Linked DNA regions of Longibacter salinarum. The protein of the gene in region 1 interacts with the protein of each later gene in a pairwise test. Links are inferred from orthologs where the notes say so. Each region holds a gene or a part of one and is shown in the gene's direction. Other genes may lie near its edges.

The links.
Region 2: the proteins of ftsA (region 1) and CRI94_RS00280 interact in binary tests that used the Escherichia coli proteins (3 or more experiments, as listed by UniProt). The link is inferred for Longibacter salinarum from one-to-one orthologs.

What each region holds. Positions count from the first base shown.
Region 1 is NZ_PDEQ01000005.1:340,109-343,169, reverse strand. What follows is about bases 72-3,061. They hold ftsA (cell division protein FtsA), read left to right. Parts: upstream 72-930; coding sequence 931-2,193; downstream 2,194-3,061. Other genes in these bases: ftsZ (cell division protein FtsZ), read left to right, coding at 2,492-3,061; CRI94_RS11475 (cell division protein FtsQ/DivIB), read left to right, coding at 72-752. In the rest of the region: more of CRI94_RS11475, read left to right, coding at 1-71. UniProt on the Escherichia coli protein: Essential cell division protein that assists in the assembly of the Z ring. May serve as the principal membrane anchor for the Z ring.
Region 2 is NZ_PDEQ01000001.1:68,435-76,768, reverse strand. Bases 2,747-5,731 are described here. They hold CRI94_RS00280 (rod shape-determining protein), read left to right. Parts: upstream 2,747-3,727; coding sequence 3,728-4,735; downstream 4,736-5,731. Other genes in these bases: mreC (rod shape-determining protein MreC), read left to right, coding at 4,809-5,630; purH (bifunctional phosphoribosylaminoimidazolecarboxamide formyltransferase/IMP cyclohydrolase), read left to right, coding at 2,747-3,354. Outside these bases: CRI94_RS00295 (hypothetical protein), read left to right, coding at 254-829; purN (phosphoribosylglycinamide formyltransferase), read left to right, coding at 1,040-1,708; more of purH, read left to right, coding at 1,747-2,746; dacB (D-alanyl-D-alanine carboxypeptidase/D-alanyl-D-alanine endopeptidase), read left to right, coding at 5,760-7,310; ATP-dependent protease subunit HslV, read left to right, coding at 7,632-8,195. UniProt on the Escherichia coli protein: Forms membrane-associated dynamic filaments that are essential for cell shape determination. Acts by regulating cell wall synthesis and cell elongation, and thus cell shape.

The sequences.
Region 1 (3,061 bases):
AACTGGCGCTCCGCCTCGGCACCATCGTGCTGGTTGGAGGCGGTGTGTTTGTGCTCGGCCTGATCGGCTGGCAATGGCAGGCGAATGTGCCGGTGTCGGTGGTCCAGGTGAAAGGAGCGCGCCATGTGCACCCGGACACGCTGCGTATGCTGGCGCGAGTTGATACCGGCATCGTGATGGATGACCTCGACATCGGCCTCATCGCCGATCGCGTGCAGCGCCACCCATGGGTGCAGCATGTTGACGTGCGGCAGCGCCGATCCGCTCGTACGCTGGTGCTCGGCGTGACCGAGCGAACGCCTGCAGCGCTCGTCATTCAGGACAACCGCCCTGCCTTTTACCTCGACCCCGCGGGATATGCGATGCCGCTGGTCGATAGCACGTCGTTCGACGTTCCGCTCGTTCGCGGAATGGCGGCGGACTACCATCCATTGAATAGTGTTGCCGGTGATGGGTTGGCCAATTTTCTGCAGACGCTCGATGGGCACGCAGCAGCCTCAATCATCACCGAGATCGACGTATTCGCGAACGATCGAATTCGTGTGTATACTCGACCCACGGAGAATCATCCATCTGTTGTCGCTGATCTCGGTCGCGAGCAGTTCGGTGTCCGGCTTAAGCGGCTCGTAGCGTTCCATGCCCAGGTGCTGCAGGCGGGCCCAGATCCGCCCGTCGGATACGTCGATCTTCGTTACGACAACCAGATTGTAACTCGAGAAGCCACTGCCGACCGCCGCTCCGTTGCAAGCTGATGTTTCGACATCGGCCCTGCGATGGACGTCCACATTCCCAGAACATACCGATCACGCCGTACCCCCGGTTTTGCCGGACGGTGAGGCATCGCTGACCGACGCTCGCGTCTCTACTGGCTGTGAACCTCGCAGCGGCGCCGCGTGCGCGCAGTACCCCGAATCGAGAATAGCAACCGCCATGAACGAAAACATTGTCGTAGGAGTCGATATCGGCACGACCAAAGTCTGTGCTGTGGTCGCTGCCGAGGACGAACTCGACCGCGTGAACATCCTGGGCGTCGGCGTGGCTCCGTCCGATGGGCTCAACCGCGGTGTGGTCGTCAACATCGACCGCACGGTCAATGCTGTCCGTTCCGCCATCGAAGAAGCGGAGCGTGCAGCGGGTGTGGAAGTGCGAAGCGTCATTGTCGGCATCGCCGGCGATCACGTGCAGAGCTTTCAGAGCCGGGGCGTCGTCACGATCCGGTCGGGGGAGATCACGCAGAACGATGTGCAGCGGCTGCTCGAGGATACGATGCACGTGGCCATGCCCGCCGACCGTGAGATCTTGCACGTGATCCCGCAGGAGTTCATCGTGGATGGGCAGGACGGCGTGGCCGATCCGGTGGGAATGAGCGGCGTCCGGCTCGAAGCGAACGTCCACATTATCACGGGCCTTGTGTCCGCGGCGAAAAATATCTATCGCTGCATTGAGAAGTCGGGTTTCGAAGTCGCCGACATCGTGCTGGAGCCGCTCGCCTCATCCTTTTCGTGCCTGCATGACGACGAGAAAGAAGTCGGCGTGGCGCTCATCGATATCGGCGGTGGAACGACAGACATCGCCGTGTTTGAGGACAACACCATCCGCCACACGGCTGTCATCGCGGTGGCTGGCAACAAGGTCACCGACGACATCCGCAAGGGTCTTGGTGTGATGCGCGACCAGGCCGAGCAGCTCAAGCGGCAGTTTGGCACCGCGCTCGTCGACTTTGCGGACGAGACGGAGCAGATCGAGATTCCTGGCATCGGCGGTCGCCCCGAGAAGACGATCGGGCGAGATACATTGGCCCAGGTGATTCAGCCCCGGCTCGAAGAGATTCTGGAGATCGCCGCGATCGAGATCAAGCGGTCCGGGTACGCGCGCCATCTCGGAGTTGGGTGTGTGCTCACCGGCGGCGGCGCTCTGATTCCGGGTACAGCCGACCTCGCCGCCGAAGTGCTGGGGATGGAAGCCCGTATCGGCCGCCCGATGGGACTTTCCGGGGGACTCGTCGAGGAAGTTTCCGATCCGAAATATTCCACCGGCGTGGGGCTTGTGCTTTATGGCATGCGACCGGAAGTTATCGGCGGATCCACGCTCAGCGAAGACATCGACCAGCACCGAAACGGCGAACGCGTGTCGGGTGAGACGCTGGTCAATCGTATAGCCACACGAATGAAGTCGTGGTTTGACGAGCTGTAAGTTTAATGGTACGTTGCGATTCGTCAAACTATCCTGTTTCTTTGCAAGGTAACTCTTTGCCTCATAACCTTTTAGAGGTCTGGACCCCGTCACCGCGTGCTCAGCGGCGTCGGCCCGGCCGACTCGGCAGATGATGCAGCAGGGTCGCCTCGCGACCGGCATCGGCCGTTTCCTCGCACACTACCTCACGAACCCCACGACAACCCGTCGATCCGATCCAGCATTGCTTCGGGGCTGCTCACCTCGGGTGGAGATCGGGTCGCTCAGACTTTCGAACCACACAGACTGGAGGGAACCTATGGAAAACGAATTTAGCTCGCGGTTTTCGTTTGACGATGCCGCCAATGAGGAAGCCAAAATCTGCGTCGTCGGCGTTGGCGGAGGGGGAGGCAATGCGATCAACAACATGGTTGATCAGGGTATTCACGGTAGCGTAGAGTTCGTTGCCATCAATACCGACGCGCAAGCCCTTGCGGAGAACCAAGCTCCGCAGAAGATCCAGGCCGGACGGACGCTCACGAAAGGACTCGGCGCGGGCGCTCGCCCGAGCGTCGGTGCCGAAGCCATTGAGGAGAACTCCAACGAACTGGAGCAGGCTCTCGACGGCTACGACATGGTCTTTATCACCGCCGGAATGGGTGGAGGGACGGGAACGGGCGGTGCGCCGGTCGTCGCGTCGATTGCCCGCAAGATGGGCATTCTGACCGTCGCGATTGTCACGCGTCCCTTCGACTGTGAGGGCGCACGTCGCCAGAAGACGGCTGAAGAAGGAATTGAACTGCTTCGCAAGAATGTCGATACGCTGATCGTCATTCCAAACGAGCGGCTGCTCGATATCGCCGACGAAAATACAAGCCTCATCGAGGCG
Region 2 (8,334 bases), on another replicon or contig:
GCTCATCGACCGGCGTGTATCGGTACGAAAACAGCTTTTGCACATCCATAGCACGATTCGTCCCGGACGGTGATACCTTCCGTCACCACGCATAATCATGGTGGGATCAAGAATTTCCGTGAGACGCGTGCATTCACGCACCGTGTTTCGTACGCTAACACATCCCCATGGCAGATGCGGTGACCATCTGGTTTCAGCCGGTGGTCACCGGTGCTAATATGCCGAGTTCTCCCCTCCGGTACCGACTGTCGTCATGAATTTCGCCCTCTCCGACGCTTTCGTATGTCGACTTGCGCGGTTTTCCGTGGCGCTCTTTTCGCGACATACATCACCCATCGCGCCGTTCGTGGTCTTTGTAGCCGTCCTGCTTTTTGGATCGGTCATGCCCAGTCAGGGACAGGCCGATGCGGCAGCCAATGATCAGTGCCAGACGGAATACGAGCGAGCTCAGGAGAGGTACCTGTCGGCAGAGTTTGAGCCAGCCATTGGCCTCCTCGAGACGTGCCTCGAAGAGACGCGCTCTAGTCTCGCCGATACCACCAAGCTGAAGATGTATCGCCTGCTCTCCTTCTCCTATCTCGGCGAAGGAAACGACGAGGGCGCGCGCACGGCCGTCGTGAATCTGTTGAACACGAAGGCCGATTACGAGCCCGACCCGACACGCGATCGGCCCGACTTCGTCCAGATGGTCCAATCCGTTCGTGAGGAACGTGAACGACTCCTTGAGCAGAACGACAATGATCGCAACTGGGTGAAGTGGGTGGCTGGCGGCGTTGGCGTCATCACTCTTGGCGTGCTGGCAGCTGTGCTCGCCGGTGGAGATGGATGACATGACCCCGTGTGTCCACTACATTGCACGCATGTAAGGTCATTCACCCGGCAATCTGACAGGATTACAAGTCGGAACTCGTGCTCCCGTTCGATCCTTTCGGTTCCACCCGAGGTCTTCAACAAATTTCGGTGTAGCGGTTGCATGAGCCGGTGCGTGCCCGGACATTGATAATAGCGTATCGAGACCGTTCGCTCATCCCCGCTGCCCGTGCCCCGTACCGGTGCCGTCGATCCTTTCCGCCTCGCCGTCTTTGCCTCCGGCGGGGGGAGCAACTTCCAATCGATGATCGACGCCGTAGAGGACGGCTCTCTCCCGGCAGAAATCGCGCTCTGTGTCAGCAATCACGATGGCGCGGGTGCGCTCGATCGGGCCAGAGAGCACGGAATCCCCACGTCCGTCATCAACCCAGACGGCCTGCAGCAACCGTCGTTTACCCGTTTGTTGCTTGACGTCCTGAGCGAGCATGACATCACGTTTGTCGCGCTCGCAGGCTATCTGCGGAAGATCCCGCCCGCTGTCGTCGAGGCCTACCACGGTCGGATGGTCAATATTCATCCCGCCCTGCTGCCCGCTTTTGGTGGCAAAGGCATGTACGGAATGAACGTTCATCGCGCCGTCGTCGAGTACGGCGTGCACTGGACCGGAGCGACCGTCCACCTGGTTGATGAGGAGTACGACCACGGGCCGATTGTCCTGCAGCAGCCGGTCCCCGTTTATCCCGACGATACACCGTCCGATGTGGCCGCGCGCGTCCTCAACGTGGAACATCAGATGTACCCGCGTGCGCTCCGGCTTTTCGCTACAGGCCGCGTCGAGATCGATGGTCGAACCGTTCGACTTCTTGATGCTTCCCCTGCACACCACGATACGCCCTGACCCGTCCCCCTCTCGTCTCCCTCGCTTCGCCCGCATCCATGATTTCCGCAAAGGATCTCCCTGCCCCTGAAGACTTCGCCCCCATCCGCCGGGCTCTCATCTCCGTCTTCGACAAAACCGGGGTCGAATCATTCGCACGCCGCCTTCACGACATGGGCGTCGATATCATTTCGACCGGCGGTACAGCCCGTGTCCTACAGGAGGCCGGAATTCCCGTGACCGAGGTTAGTGAGGTCACCGGCTCCCCGGAAGTCCTCGACGGCCGGGTGAAGTCTCTCCACCCAGCGGTGCACGCCGGAATCCTTGCACGGCGCAACGATCCGGACGACGAGGCAGACCTCTCCGACCAGAGCATCGAGCCGATCGACCTCGTCGTGTGCAATCTATATCCGTTCGGAAAAGCCGTACGTGGCGGCGCAGACGTAGCAACGGCCATGGAGAATGTCGATATCGGCGGTCCCACGATGGTCCGTGCCGCAGCGAAGAACCACGACTTCGTCGCCGTCGCAACCTCGCCCGATCAATACGAAAGCATCCTCGTCGAACTGGAGGAAAACGACGGCGCGCTGTCTCATGACGCACGGAAGATCCTCGCACGCGAGGCATTCGGGCATACGGCAGCGTACGACGCAGCTATTCATTCGTACCTGACCGACTCCGACGAGATGCCGGAAACGTCTGATGCGTCGTCCCTCCCGGACCCATACACGGACTCGCTGCCCCAAGCATCGATTCTCCGCTACGGTGAGAATCCACACCAGGAAGGTGCGATTTACGGAGACACGGAGCCTTTTGTGGAGGCGATGCACGGGAAGGCACTTTCATTCAACAACTGGATGGACCTGAGTGCCGCCTGCGCTCTCATCGACGAGTTTCGCGACGCGCCGCCGACCGTCGGCATCTTGAAGCACACCAACCCCTGCGGCGTGGCGACAGCGGACGACCTCTCGACGGCGTGGAAGCGCGCCTTTGCAACCGACCGCCAGTCACCGTTCGGGGGAATCGTCGTCGTCAACCGCGCACTCGACCGAGAAACGGCTGAGGCCATCGACGAAATCTTCACTGAGATCATTATTGCTCCATCGTTCGAGGATGATGCCTTGGCTCTTCTGAAAGAGAACGAGCGACGCCGGCTGATCAAGCACGTCGGGGCCTCGCGTAACGACAAGCGATTTAACGTGCGAAGTGTCGTGGGTGGACTCCTCGTCCAGACCAACGACGCCGTCCTCCCTCCATTCGAGCACCAGCGGCGACAATGGTCGATTGCGACCGACCGGTCGCCGACCGCTCAGGAAGCGCGCGATCTGGACTTCGCCTGGCGCGTTTGCAAGCACGTGAAGAGCAACGCCATCGTCTACGCCCGTGACGGAGCCACCCTTGGAATCGGCGCAGGGCAGATGAGCCGCATCGATGCCTCTGAACTCGCGGTCATGAAAGCCGAAAAATCGGAACTTGACTTGAGTGGTTCCGTGGTAGCTTCGGATGCCTTCTTTCCATTCGCTGACGGACTCGAGGCTGCCGCTGAAGCTGGGGCCCGGGCCGCCATCCAACCCGGTGGATCGATACGGGATGAGGAAGTCATTGAAGCCGCTAACGCGCACGACGTCGCAATGGTCTTTACCGGCCATAGACACTTCCGCCACTAAGCCAACGGGGCGCACCCCACCGGTCCGTTCGGCGTTCAAACCTGAGAATGGACGTGGGCGCACGCTGCTCTTGCTCGGACGCATCTGTACTCAACGTACGCATGCACGGATACTGTACGTCACGGTCCGGGAAGGTCTAAGCCCACCTTTCGATTGAAACAGGACATCCTATGAAGCTGTCGGAGCTTCAGAGATGCTTCCAGACGAAACGGAGGGTTTCATTCCATTCCATCAAGCCGTATCCTCTCCCCTTAAGAGCCTTTCAGCACCGCTACGGCTTGACCTCTCGCGTGGACCGCATGGCCGCACCCCGCGAGATCCAGCGCTGCGGGCCTCCACGATTCTTGTCGCACACATGACGGTACGGGCATAGATGTTTTTTAACTTTTCGCAGGACGTCGCCATTGACCTCGGTACGGCCAACACGCTCATTCACATCCGGGGCGAAGGCATCGTCCTCAATGAGCCGAGCATTGTCGCCGTTGACCATAAGACCGGCGAGGTTCGCGAGATCGGCTACGAAGCGCTCCAGATGCACGAGCGCACACATACTGAAATAGAAACCATCTGGCCTCTGAAGGACGGTGTAATCGCCGATTTTAAAGTGGCGGAGCAGATGATCGAAGGCATGCTGCGCAAGGTTCGAAAGAACTGGCTGACGCGTGTTCGCAACATGGTGGTTTGTGTGCCCAGCGGCATCACACAGGTGGAGGAACGTGCGGTTGAAGACTCCGGCGAACGTGCCGGAGCCAAGCATGTGCGCCTCGTCTCGGAGCCGATGGCGGCTGCCATCGGAATTGGCCTCGACATCGATGAGGCCGTGGGCAATATGGTTGTCGACATCGGTGGAGGCACGACGGAAATTGCCGTCATCGCCCTGTCGGGCATCGTTATCGATGAGTCGATCCGCGTCGGTGGGGTCGAACTTGACAACGCCATCGTTCAGTACTTCAAGCGGAATCACAACTTGCTCATCGGTTCGCGGACGGCGGAACGGATCAAGTGCGAGATCGGAAGTGCCATCGAGATGGATCCGGAGATGGAGATTTCTGTCAAGGGTCGCGATCTCGTAAGCGGCATTCCCAAGCTGCGCACCATCTCCTCCGTCAATGTTCGGGAGGCACTGCACGACAATCTCGATCAGATTGGCGCGGCCGTACTCCGCTGCCTGGAACGAACGCCCCCAGAACTGGGCGCGGACGTCCTCGAACGGGGTATCATGCTGACGGGAGGAGGTGCCATGCTCCACGGACTCGACGTCATGCTCCGCGAACGCGTCGAACTGCCGGTTTATATCGCAGAAGACCCGCTGACCGCCGTCGTACGGGGCACCGGCGAAGTGCTTGAGAACCTGGAGAAATACAAGCGCGTTCTAATCTAGGTGTTTTTCTCACGCGCAATGTTGCCCCGCTTCTCAGGGGCATTGCTGATGTATTTCCCCTCCTCTCGCTCCGATGAACCTCTGGGAACAGCTCCGGGACTGGCTCCTGCTGGTAGCCCTGCTGCTGGCGTCCGTCGTCGTCATGGCGACGCAAAATCGCCCGCTTGTACGCGCCGTACGTGCGGAGACGATGGAATGGACGGCAAAGATTGAGAGCAGCTTCGCCTGGGTGGGTCGGTACGTCCGAGCCGTCGAGGAAAATGATGCGCTTCGCCGCCGCAACATCGAGCTCTCGAGCGAAGTCGCCCGGTCGCGAGCCGTGCGCACGCAGAATCAAGAGTTGCGTCGCATGCTGAGCCTGCGGGATACGTCGCAGGCGGACATGATCCCGGCTCGGATCGTGACCAAGGACATTACGCGGCAACGGAACTGGATCACGCTGGACGTTGGATCCACCGATAGTGTTGCGGCCGGAATGCCCGTGATCCACGAATCGGGGGTGATTGGAAAAGTAGTCCTCGTCAGCGAGCATTTCTCCCGGGTCATGCCGTTTCTAAATACTGACTTCAGGGTGCCGGCGACCATCATACCCATCGGCGCAGAGGGTATCGTGCGGTGGGAAGGCGACCAACTCGACCGCCTTCTACTCCAGCACGTCGTGAAGACCGAGCCCGTATCGACCGGGCAACAGGTCGTAACCAGTGGACATAGTGACATCTTCCCTCCTGGCGAGCAGATCGGGGTTATCGATTCAGTAGCCGTCAGACCAGGTAGGAATGAATTTCGCATCTTCCTGCGACCGGCGGTCAAGCTATATCGCATCAATCACGCATTCGTCATCCGTTCTCTCCCGCCGAAAGAACGACAGAGCCTCGAAGCGGAGTCGATTCCGTGATCTGCTGTAATCTGAGCACACGGCACGGCATCTCACCGTGCGCTGTATGTACATTTTGAAACGCTACTCGATGCAGTCCGACTCAAACTGCGTCCACATAACATCTCCTTCTTTTCGATCTTTCAAACCGTGGAGCGCCGTATTTTTCTTTCTCTCGCATCGCCCCCATCCGTGGTCCGGGCCCTGACCGTCGTCATCCTTGGATTCGTTGCATCAAGCGTTTTGCCGGCCACCGCCCAGCCGGCTTTCGTTGAGGGAAAAGCGTCTGCTTCTATCCAGTCAGCTGTAGACGCCGCCCTCGGTGACAACTCGCTGTCGGGATCGCACTGGGGAATCACCGTCGCGGAGGCCAACAGCGGGAGCGTGCTATTCTCACGCAATGGCGCGACCAACGCGACACCCGCGTCGAACATGAAACTCTTCACGGCGGCAACCGCTCTGGATCGCCTTGGTCCCGACTTTCGATACACAACAACCGTGTATCGCGGCGGCCCCGTTGAGGATGGCGTTCTCCATGGCCCTCTGATCGTTCGCGGGTCCGGCGACCCGAGCATCGGAGACGCAAACCCAGACCCCACGCACGTTTTTCGAGCCTGGGCCGACTCCCTACGTGCGGCCGGCATCCAGCGCATCAACGGGGACATCGTCGGGGATGACGACGTGTTCGACGATGAGTCCCTCGGCAAAGGATGGAGCTGGGATGATACACCGTTTTACTACGCCGCACAGATTAGCGGACTGTCGTACCACCGGAACGTGATTGACCTGAGCGTTCGCGGTCAGAGAAAAAACATGCCGGCCACGCTGGAGTGGGCGCCGATGAATACGAACTACGTCACGATCGTCAACCAGACCGTGACGACCGAACCCGGAAGCGAGAAGGATGAAAACTACCGGCGCCTGCACGGCACGAACACCATCCACGTTGGCACGACGGTCCCGGCGGGACGACTCGAACGCGAGGAACTCACGGTCGACAATCCCACGCTGTACTTCGCCCATGTGCTTCGCGAAGTCCTGATCGATGAAGGCATCGCCGTGTCCGGCTCCCCGGTAGACGTCGATGACATGCCGTTGCCGCCAGATTACACATCTTCCTCCGTCGTGTCCGTTGCGTCGCACGCGTCCCCGCCAATGAGTGAACTGGTCGCGGTCATAAATGAGGACAGCGACAACCTCTACGCGGAGCATGTCCTTCGCACACTCGCCGTGCATGCCGCCCCCGACACGAATGGGCTCGAGCCTGGATCGGCTGAGAAGGGGGCGTTCGTCATCAAATCAGTTGCCGCAGAAGCGGGCGTGGACACGAGCCGAATCGCCGTCGCCGACGGCAGCGGTCTCTCCCGGCACAACCTCGTGAGCCCAGAGGCTACGATCACGATGTTGCACTACATGTGGAATCATCCGGATCGTGCACGGCGACGCGCATTCGTGGAGAGTCTTCCACTCGGCGGACGCGATGGAACGCTTGAATATCGATTTCGAGGAAACGCTTCAGCGGGACGTAATGTCCGCGCAAAAACAGGTACGCTGTCGAACGTAAGTGCGCTCAGTGGATACGTATCGAGCAGCGACGGGACGCCCCTTGTCTTCTCGATCTATTGCATGAACCACACGACGAAGGGCTACCGGATTCGGCGTGCTCAGGACCGCATCGTCAATGCGCTGGCTCGCCTGTAAATTGTCTGTCGCGACCTTGACGATTCCGTGACAGGCGTCGCCCACACGACGGGTCGTCTCCAGCGCACATCATCCCCGAATCGAGGTGCGTGCGTTAGGAATCGGTCTGCACCGTCTCGAAGTCAACATTTGCAATACGGGTCGACGCGACGGAACCGAATCGTCGGACTTTGAATCTCAGTTGGATCGACGTTCATCTCGACGACTGAATGTGAACCGGAAACCGCCTTTACCGTACAGGTGGCGAGTTTAGGCAGCAAGGACTGGAACGTCCTGCCCGATAATCACACGGATCGATTAAGACGTTAACTATTCCCGCTTATGGCCGATCATTCTGCGCTTCACGCAACCACCGTTCTAGGCGTTCGCCACAACGGCACGATTGCCCTTGGCTCCGATGGACAAGCCACCATGGGAGACACGGTGATGAAGCACAAAGCCGAAAAGGTTCGATCGTTGTATGACGACAAGATTCTAGCGGGATTTGCCGGATCGACAGCCGACGCGTTTACGCTGTTCGAACGGTTTGAGGAAAAGTTGCAGGAGTATGGCGGCAACCTGACTCGATCGGCCGTGGAGCTTGCGAAAGAATGGCGTACGGACCGCTACCTGAGAAAACTGGAGGCGCTCCTCGCCGTCGTCTCATCCGAACGCATGCTGTTGATCAGTGGAAGCGGCGACGTAATTGAGCCCGACGATGATATTCTCGCGATTGGCTCCGGCGGACCTTATGCACTTGCCGCTACACGCGCATTGAAGAAGCACGCAACCGACTTGACTGCACGCGAAATCATCGAACAGGGCCTTAATATCGCGGCCGACATCTGCATCTATACCAATCACAATCTCACGATAATGGAGATTGAGGAGGCTCACGAAGCGTAGAGATCCAATTTCAAATTGACCATCTCTGTGCCCGTAATCAGTGCCTGCTCAACCGTGTGAAAACGAGCATCCGCGCGTTTATCAATTGCACTACGTATCACGCATCCGGCCTCTCCCCCAATTTTTGTGGTCCGGATAC